One region of the Angustibacter luteus genome, then DNA from elsewhere that is predicted to be linked to it. Evidence: predicted binding sites of a transcription regulator. Region 1 holds the regulator's gene; the other holds the start of a gene.
What was found. The regulator LexA, encoded in region 1, represses DNA repair genes until DNA is damaged. The targets are predictions, from matches to a motif close to TCGAACANNTGTTCGA.

Region 1 (4,686 bases):
CCTTGGCCTGCTCCTTGCGACGGGCACTGCCCCGAGCGCCGCTCGTGGTCTCTGTCATGTTCCCTCGTCCCCTCGCCCTGTCTGTGTCAACGCCCGTGGCGCGACCTGTATTGCCTGCTGAAGTCCGTTACTGCTGTTGTTCGTGTGACTCGTGTGGTGCTGTTCGGAGCGAGCCGCCCCGAGGAAGTTCGAGTGGTGACCGCCGGTGGCGTCGGCTTCCCCTCCGCCGCCACCGGCGGTGTCTAGGGAGCGTTGCTCGAGTCGACGCCGCCGGGCTCGACGCCCGTCGGCTCGCGCTCGGCGCGCAGCAGCGTGATGGCGGACTCGAAGTCCTCCAGCGAGTCGAACGCCTGGTACACGCTCGCGAAGCGCAGGTAGGCCACCTCGTCCAGCTCGCGCAGCGGCCCGAGGATGGCCAGGCCGACCTCGTGCGCCTCGATCTCGGCGCAGCCGGTGGCCCGGACGGACTCCTCGACGCGCTGGGCGATCAGGGCCAGGTCATCCTCGCCGACCGGCCGACCCTGGCAGGCCTTGCGTACACCGGACAGCACCTTGGCCCGGCTGAACGGCTCGGTGACCCCGGAACGCTTCACCACGGACAGGCTCGCGGTCTCGACGGTGGTGAACCGTCGGCCGCAGTCCGGGCACTGGCGCCGGCGGCGGATCGACGAGCCGTCGTCCGCGGCGCGTGAGTCGACGACGCGCGAGTCGGTGTGACGACAGAACGGACAGTGCACGTGCGCCTCCTCTCGGCGGTCGTTCTCGAGGTCGAGCCTGACATCTGCCACCGACAGTCCGAGGCCGTCCGACTTGACCGGCAAGGACCCGATTTCCCGCCCCGACCCGTGCTCCGCTGTGGACGGATCTGTGGATCACCTGGGGATGGACCTGTGGGTAACGACCACAACTTGTGGACGAAGCACATCGGTGTAACTACTAGATGTTGGGGTAGACGCTAGACCGTCCACTAGAGGTTCGCAAGGACCTCACGAGGATTGCTCGGCGTGTCCTGGACTTCCGTGCGGGTCGAAGCGCGCCATGCCCGATGCATTCACAGCCGTCACACGCGCCCCAGGGGCACGAACACCACGCGAAGGCGGAGCTGGGACGACGGAGGCCCCCAATCCAGTCGTGCTGGATGGGGGCCTGGGTCAGCCGCACGTCGAGGTGCACGTCACGTCAACGCGTGGGGACGGCGATCCGCTGGCCGGCCTGCAGGTTCACCGAGCGCAGAGCGTTGAGCTCCTGGATGCGAGCCACCGTGTCGCGACGGTCCGCGTTCGGCGCCACCTGGCCGGCGATGGCCCACAACGTCTGCCCGGGGGCGACGGTCACGTAGCGCGTCGGCACCGGGGCCGAGTCGGTGCCAGCCAGGCTGACCCCGCCGAGGAACATCGAGACGACGATGGCCGCGCTCGCGAGCAGCCCGGTGATCACGAGCCTGCCGCGACGCGTCAGCCGCAGCGCGGCCGCGGGAGCCGCCGACCGCACCGGCGCGATCTGGGTAGCACCCCACTTGGAGCCAGCCGGACGCGCGGCCCGCGCCGCGGCAGCCGGACGTCGCGTGGACATCGGTGCGTTGAGGGTGATCGCGGTCATGGGGGCCTCCGGGGAAGTAGAGGATCGAACGGTTGTTCGATCGAACGCCTGTACGATTTCTAGCACCAGGCCCCGACACTTGTCGAGTCCTGACCGAACACTCGTTCGACTCAGTCGCCTCATTCGTGCTCAGGGACACCACACCAGAGACCACCGACAACGCCCACTGACCGTGGTCCGCTCCCCCGTGGGGCCGGCAACACGTTCGAACAGATGTTTGAATCCGGGCCGGTCAGGCCCTACGGTTGGCCCACCGCCAGACGACGGAGGAACACGATGGCCACGCTCGGACGACCGCCCGCCGATGTGCACGAGATGCCCGAGCGCGACAACGGCGACGGCTTGACCGCCCGCCAGCGCAAGGTCCTCGAGACGATCCGGGACAGCGTGGAGCGCCGTGGCTACCCACCGAGCATGCGGGAGATCGGTGAGGCCGCCGGCCTGGCGAGCCCGAGCAGCGTGTCCCACCAGCTCACCGCGCTCGAGCGCAAGGGCTACCTGCGGCGTGACCCGCACCGCCCGCGCGCCATCGAGGTCATGTCGCCGGACGCGCCAGTGGCCTCGTCCGCCTCGTCAGCGGCCGCCTCCGCCGCACTGACCGCGGACTTCGAGGGCGATGCCACCGGTTCCGGCGATGCCCGTCCCACGCCGACGTACGTCCCCGTCCTCGGCCGGATCGCCGCAGGTGGGCCGATCCTCGCCGAGCAGGCGGTCGAGGAGATCTTCCCGCTCCCCCGCGAGCTCGTCGGTGACGGCGAGCTGTTCCTGCTCAAGGTGGTGGGCGACTCGATGATCGAGGCCGCCATCTGCGACGGCGACTGGGTCGCGGTGCGGCGGGAGCAGACGGCGGAGAACGGCGACATCGTGGCCGCGCTGCTGGACGGCGAGGCCACCGTGAAGACGTTCAAGCGCCGCGACGGGCACGTGTGGCTGATGCCGCACAACCCGTCGTTCGAACCGATCCCGGGCGACGACGCCTCGGTGCTCGGGATCGTCCAGGCGGTCCTGCGCCGCCTCTGACCCGCCCCGCCGCCACCGCAGGTGCGCAGGTCAGTCGACGATTGCCAGCCCGGCGAGGTTGTGTCGTGCGACGGCGTCGCGGACGGCGGGAGACGGTCGCACCAGGGTCACCACCGCCGGGCGGGCGGCCCGTCGAAGCTCAAGCAGCAGCCAGATGCCGGGCAGGCCGAACAGCGTGACCTGCTCGGCCAGCACCTGCACCGGGCGCCCGGCCGTCCCCGCGGCGTCGGACTCCAGGTCCGCAACGAGATCCCGCACATCGGCGTGCATCTCATTGCCGATCGCACCGTGCAGCACCACCAGGACGCCGACGTCGGCGTCGATGAGCAGGCTCACCGAGCCGGGCTCGTCAGCGTGGGTCGTTGGCTCTTGGACATCCAGGGACATGGGCAGCCTTTCAGAGCGCTCCCACCACGTGCGGGGAGCGGCTTCGTGAACGGCCCGCCACCTTGCTGGACGAGACGGCGGTCACCTTAGCAACTGCCGCCGTCATCTCGACAGCGCGTCCCCAACCTGTTGCAGGTCAGCCTCGTCGTTCCACAGGTGGAACGCGATGCGCACCAGACCGGCCCGGCCGGCGACCGTGCACCCGGCCTCCCCGAGCCGCCGGGCGAGCACCCCGTCGGCGTCCGGCAGGGACAGCACCGGCCGACCCTGCGGCGCGAGGTCGAGACGGGTACGCAGCCGGTCCGCCAGTGCGGCCCCGTGACCCAGCTGGTCGGGCGTGAGCGAGGCGAAGAGCTCCAGCGACGGCACGGTGCCCACCCAGGACAGCCAGGCCGGGGACACGTCGAACCGGCGCGCGTCGTTCGCCAGCCGCATCTGCGGCCCGTAGCACGACCCCCAGACAGACTCCCCCGCGTACCAACCCGCGTTCAGTGGGGTCAGGCGCTCGAGCACCTCGGGGCGGACGGTCGTGAACGCCGACCCACGCGGTGAGCACAGCCACTTGTAGGCGGAGCAGACACTCACGTCGAAGTCGGCGGCATCCACGGCCAGCCAGCCCACGGCTTGGGTCAGGTCGCAGAACGTCAGGGCTCCGACCTGGCGGGCGGCATCGAGGACCGCGTCGGCGTCGACCAACCGCCCGTCCGCGGACTGGGCCAATGAGAAGGCCACCACGTCGCAGCCCTCAGCGACCGCATCGGCGAGCTCCTCCAGCGGAACCTGCCGCACGTGCAGCGACCTCTGCACGAGGAACGGGTAGACCATCGAGCTGAAGTCGCCGTCCACGCAGACGACGCGACTGCCGGCTGGCAGGCTGGCCGCCAGCACCCCGGCCGTCACCGACACCTGGGAACCCGTCGCGACCCACGAGCTCGGCACGCCGACCAGGGCCGCGTACAGCGCGCGGGCCCGGTTGACGACCGCGTCGTACGCGACGGCGCACGCCTCACCCCGCTGCCAGGCCTCGACCTCGACGCGCACGGCGTCCGCCGTGGCCCGCGGCGGCAGCCCCAGCGTCGCCGCGTTGAGGTAGCCGGGCGCCGGCGCGAAGGCCGGGTGACCGCCGGGCGTGGGCGCGGTCGGCGTCTCGACATCCAGGTGCGTGATCATCCGACCAGGGTCCCGAGATCCGGGAAGTAGCACAATGACCGGCTCTGTCCGCTGTCCATAACACAGCGTTATGCTCTGTCCATGCTCGACGTCAACGCGCTCCGGGTCGTCCGTGCCATCGGCGACGAGGGCGGCTTCACCGCCGCCGCCAACGCCCTCGGGTACAGCCAGCCCGCCGTCAGCCAGCTGGTCCGCCGGCTCGAGCGCCGGCTGGGCACCGCCCTGGTCGAACGGCACGGCCGCACGGTCCGGCTGACCGAGGCCGGGCTCGTCCTGGCCCGGCACGCGGTCACCGTGCAGGGCGCGCTGGACACCGCCGACGAGGAGATCGCCGCCATCACCGGCCTGCGCGCCGGACGCGTGCGGGTGATGGCCTTCCCGTCCTCGTCCGCCTCCGTCGTCCCGCGCGCGCTGGCCGACCTGAGGGCCCGCCACCCCGGCCTGTCGGTCACCTTCAGCGAGGGCGAGCCGCCGCAGTCGCTGGCCGCCCTGCGCTCCGGCGAGTGCGAC
Region 2 (4,686 bases), 750 kb from region 1:
ATGGGCTGCCCGCCGGTGATCCGGACCAGCTCCTCGTAGGACGTCGGGAACACGGTGTGCGGGTGACCCGCGGCGGCCCACACGACGTCGTAGCGGGACAGCGCGATGTCCACGAAGGTGCGGACCGACGTGGGGTGCCCGACGGGTGCGACGCCGCCGATGGCGAAACCCGTTGCCGCACGGACGATCTCGGGGGTCGCCCGCTGCAGGTCCGCCAGCCCGAGCAGGTCGGCGACCTTGTGCGTGTCGACCCGGTGCGCACCCGAGGTCATGATGAGCAGCGGCTCGCCGGGGTCGCCGAGCTGGTGACGTCCCTGGTCGGGGTCGGCCACCGCGGGGACGCTCACGAAGACGAGAGAGTTCGCGATCTGCCCGACCTCGATCCCGAGCGCGTCAGCCGCGGCCTGCGCCGTGCGAGCGGCGTCGTCCAGCACCCGGATCTCGCCCTGGACGCCGAGCCCGACCAGCGTCTGCGCGACGCGTTGCACGGCCGCGTGCTGGCTGACGTCCGTCATGCAGGCAGGGTAGTGCTGTCGTGATCACCGGTGCCGCAGGTCGGGCTCAGGTGGCGCGTTTCACCAGAAGCGGGGCTGCCCGGGGATCGTCTCGAGGTCGGCCAGCACGAGCGCTCGGTCCTCGGGGTCCGTGACGTCCTCGGCGCAGGCCAGCGCCTGCTCGGTGGCCGCCCGGGCAGCCTCCTCGTCACCGCAGACGGCGTGCGCCCGGGCCAGCGCCTCGTAGGCGAAGGCCAGGTCCCAGTCGCCGATCTCGTTCTCCTGGCACAGGTCCAGGACGCGCTGGGCGTGGTGCAGGCTCGGCTCGCCACGTCGCTGCAGGGCGTAGACCCGCGAGCACAGCCACTCGCCGCGGGCCAGGTTGACCGCGTTGCCGGCGAGCTCCCAGTGGTAGCGGGAGGCGTGTGCCATGTGCAGCATGCGGTCGTCGTCCGCGCGGGTGCGGGCGTCATCCTCCATGAGCCGCCAGGTGCCGTTGAACAGGTCGACGGCGAGCCGGCGGTGCAGCTCGCCGTCCGGGGCGGGTCCGCTGGTCGGGGAGGCCGGTCCGGCCGGGACCGCGGGTGTGCTCACGGGTGTCTCCTTCAGGTGGTGGTCGATGGTGTGCAGGTCGCCGCGCAGGCGGATCGAGCGCGCCTCGACCCGTCGGCGGTGCCGGGCCAAGGCCGTGGCCACGGCGTCGGGGTCGGTGCTCGCCAGGCACTCGCGCACCTCGCCCAGCGGGACGTCGACCGAGCGCAGCAGGTGCACCAGCTGGGCGTCGGCGAGCTGCGCCCGGGTGTAGTAGCGGTAGCCGGTCTGCGGGTCGACGAACGCCGGTGCCAGCAGGTCGACGCGGTGGTAGTGCCGCAGCGCCTTGGTGGTCAGCCCGGTCCGCCGGGCCAGCTCACCGATCGGCAGTAGGCCGTCGTGCTGGGTCATGTCGGCAGGCTAGAGGTCTGCCCCGGGGCAGTCTCAAGATCGCACCTGGCAGTCCTGCGCCCGTTCGGGCGAAGGTGTTGACGGGCTGTCCGAGGCCGGGTGTAGTGTCGTTCTTGTTCGAACACCTGTTCGAATCCTCCCCAGGGCCAGCTCCCCGTCGGCTCGGGAGGAGGGTCCGTCTTCCGGCCGCTTCGACCCCGGCCTTCCGACGGACCCGGACCTGCCTGACCCGGGTGGCGGTGGGGAAGCCGCCGCCCGGGTCCGGGCCAGTCCTGCCCTGCCCCGTCTTCCCCCTACGGCAGCGCGACCCGGATCAGGGACGTCCAGACGTGGTGTGGAGGTGGGTGCGGTGCGGCGGTACGACGAGCAGATCGAGGTGCGGACGGCGAGCCCGGCCGAGGGTGGGCCTGGCATCGGCCCCGGCCGGCCGGCACCGCCGGTGGCATTCGTGTGGCGGGACCGGCTGTACGTCGTGCGAGGGGTCCTCGCGCACTGGTACGAGCGTCGGGTGTGGTGGCGCGAGGCTGCGGCCTCGGCGTTGCTGGGCCTGCGCTCGGAGGCAGCCGGGGGAGCGCGAGGTGAGGGGGTCTTCGGCGGCGGCATCGCGCAGGGGGCGGTGGCGACCGTGCCCACAGACCCCGACGAGCGCCTCGAACCCACCGAGCGGCAGGTCTGGCGGGTCGAGGCGGCGGCCGGCCGGTCGAGCCCGGTCGGCGTCTACGACCTCGTGCACGACCCGTCGTCCGAGCCGAGCACCGGCTGGCGACTGGCCGGCATCGACGACTGAGCGATCCAGCTGACCAGCCGACCATCCAGCCGACCATCCAGCCGACCATCCACCGACCCCGACGAGGAGGTTCTCGTGACGACATCAGGCCCCCCACGGGTGCCAGCCAGCAGCCTCGACCTGGTCGAACGGGCCCGCGACAGCCTGGTCGCCGCGCTCACCGCGACCTCGGCCGGCGAGCGGTACGTCGCGGCGCACCTGGGTGCGCTGCGGGCGGCGGCGGCCGTGCTGTCGGTGCGGGGTCGCCCGCACCGCTACGGCCGCCCGCGCAGCGTGTGGGAGGTGCTGCCCACGGTGGCGCCCGAGCTGGGGGAGTGGGCCGCCTTCTTCGAGGCCGGGGCGACCCGCCGCGCGGCGGTCGAGGCGGGCCGCGAGGACGCCGTGAGCGGTCGGGAGGCCGACGACCTGGTGCGCGACGGTGAGGCGTTCCTTGCCGTGGTGGAGGACGCGCTCGGCCTGCCCCGGCACGCGGTCCTGCCATCCGGTGCCGTGTCGATCCGCAGCGGCTCCGCCCTGCCGCTGTCGCTGCCGGGATGAGCAGCGACTTCGTCCACCTGCACGTGGCGTCGGGGTACTCGCTGCGGCACGGGGCCTGCTCGCCGCAGGCGCTGGTGGACCATGCGGTCGAGCTGGGGATGGGTGGGCTCGCCCTGACCGACCGCGACGGCCTGTACGGCGCGGTCAAGTTCGTCCAGGCCTGCGAGCGCGCCGGGATCGCACCCTCGCTGGGGGTGGACCTCGCGACGGCACCCACCGGCTTGGTCGACGAGCTGCCCGGGTGGGCCGACCCGTCGACGACCGTGCGGGCCGCCGGTGCCGGGCGCACCCCCGTCCGCGGCGGTGCGCTGGTGGACGTCTACCGGCCCCGGGTCACCGTCCTCGCCCTGGGCGCCGACGACCGGCAGGCCCGACCGGCCGGGCAGGGCTGGGCGGCGCTGTGCCGGCTCACGTCGTCCGCCCACCTGGCCAGCGCCTCGCTGGGCGGTGAACGCGGGACGCCGGTCAGCGACCTGGCGATGATCGCCCGGCACATCACCGGTTCCACCAGCGCCGACGACGGTCCCGCGGCGCTCGCGGTGCTGCTCGGTCCGGCCAGCGAGGTCGGCCGCGCGGTGCTGGCCCGGCGACCGGACCTGGCCCGTGCCGTCCTGTCCCGGTGGCGCGCGGCGCTGCCCGAGGGCGCGCTCGCGATCGAGGTGGTCTGCCACCACGGGCCGCCGGGTGGTCCGCTCAGCGTCCAGCACGCCGCCCGGATGCTGGCCCTGGCCCGCGAGGTCGGCCTGCCCGCCGTCCTGACCAACGCCGTGCGCTACGCCACGCCGGACGGTGCCGCCACCGCCGACGTCCTGGACGCCACCCGGCGGTTGGTCACGCTCGACGTCCGGCACCTGGACCGCGTGACGGCCCAGGGGTACCTGGCGGACGGTGCCACCATGGCGCGCACCGCCGAGCAGGTCGCCGCGGCGCTCGGCGGCGGCAGCCACCAGGCCGGTGAGCAGGCGCACCGGCTGCTGGCGGACACGGCCGCCCTGGCCCGCCGCACCCGGCTGGACCCGCGGGCCGACCTCGGCATCGGCTCGGTGCACCTGCCCGAGCCGGCGGTGCTCGGGCTGACCGCCGACCAGCGGCCAGCGACGGTGCTGCGTGAGCGGGTGCGGGCCGCGATCGGCGGCCGGTACGCGGGGGTCTCGGGTCACCAGCTGGCGCAGGTCGAGCAGCGGCTCGACGACGAGCTCTCGGTCATCGACCAGCTCGGCTACCAGAGCTACTTCCTCACCGTGGCCGCGGTGTGCGACCTGATCCGCGACATGAACGTGCGGGTGGCCGCTCGCGGCTCGGGGGCGGGCAGCCTGGTGAACTACCTGCTCGGCATCAGCGGCGTCGACCCGATCGAGCACGGCCTGCTGATGGAGCGCTTCTGCTCGCCGCTGCGCGCCCAGCTGCCGGACATCGACATCGACGTCGAGTCGGACCGGCGCACCCAGGTGTACGAGCAGATCCTGGCGCGGTTCGGCGGTGAGCGGGTCACCTGCGTGTCGATGATGGACACCTACCGGGTGCGGCACGCCGTCCGCGACGTCGGTGCCGCGCTCGGCCTGCCGCCAGCCGAGGTCGACGCCATCGCCAAGTCCTTCCCGCACATCCGGGCGCGCAACGCCCGCACCGCGATCGCCGAGCTGCCCGAGCTGCGGGCCAGCGGTCTGGGGCACCAGCGGCTCGACCTGCTCTTCGAGCACGTGGAGCGGCTCGACGCGCTGCCCCGGCACATCGCGCTGCACCCGTGCGGGGTCGTGCTGTCCGACGGCACCCTGCTGGACCGCACGCCGGTCGAGGCGAGCTGGCTGGGCTTCCCGATGAGCCAGTTCGACAAGGACGACGTCGAGGCGATGGGCCTGCTGAAGCTCGACGTGCTGGGCATCCGGATGCAGTCGGCGATGGCGCACGCGGTCGACGAGGTCGCCC

Region 2: ABEB17_RS09615 (DUF6504 family protein) is a predicted target of LexA. The motif match lies at 1,554-1,569, and genes of this name have one in related genera.

What each region holds. Positions count from the first base shown of each region.
Region 1 is NZ_BAABFP010000005.1:852,289-856,974, forward strand. It holds gene ABEB17_RS13225 (vitamin B12-dependent ribonucleotide reductase) at 1-58, opposite strand, end outside; gene nrdR (transcriptional regulator NrdR) at 243-737, opposite strand; gene ABEB17_RS13235 (LysM peptidoglycan-binding domain-containing protein) at 1,180-1,599, opposite strand; gene lexA (transcriptional repressor LexA) at 1,876-2,619, shown strand; gene ABEB17_RS13245 (STAS domain-containing protein) at 2,650-2,955, opposite strand; gene ABEB17_RS13250 (aminotransferase class V-fold PLP-dependent enzyme) at 3,109-4,176, opposite strand; gene ABEB17_RS13255 (LysR family transcriptional regulator) at 4,258-4,686, shown strand, end outside.
Region 2 is NZ_BAABFP010000005.1:99,015-103,700, forward strand. It holds gene ABEB17_RS09605 (YbaK/EbsC family protein) at 1-515, opposite strand, end outside; gene ABEB17_RS09610 (MerR family transcriptional regulator) at 576-1,436, opposite strand; gene ABEB17_RS09615 (DUF6504 family protein) at 1,786-2,223, shown strand; gene ABEB17_RS09620 (SAV_6107 family HEPN domain-containing protein) at 2,299-2,760, shown strand; gene ABEB17_RS09625 (DNA polymerase III subunit alpha) at 2,757-4,686, shown strand, end outside.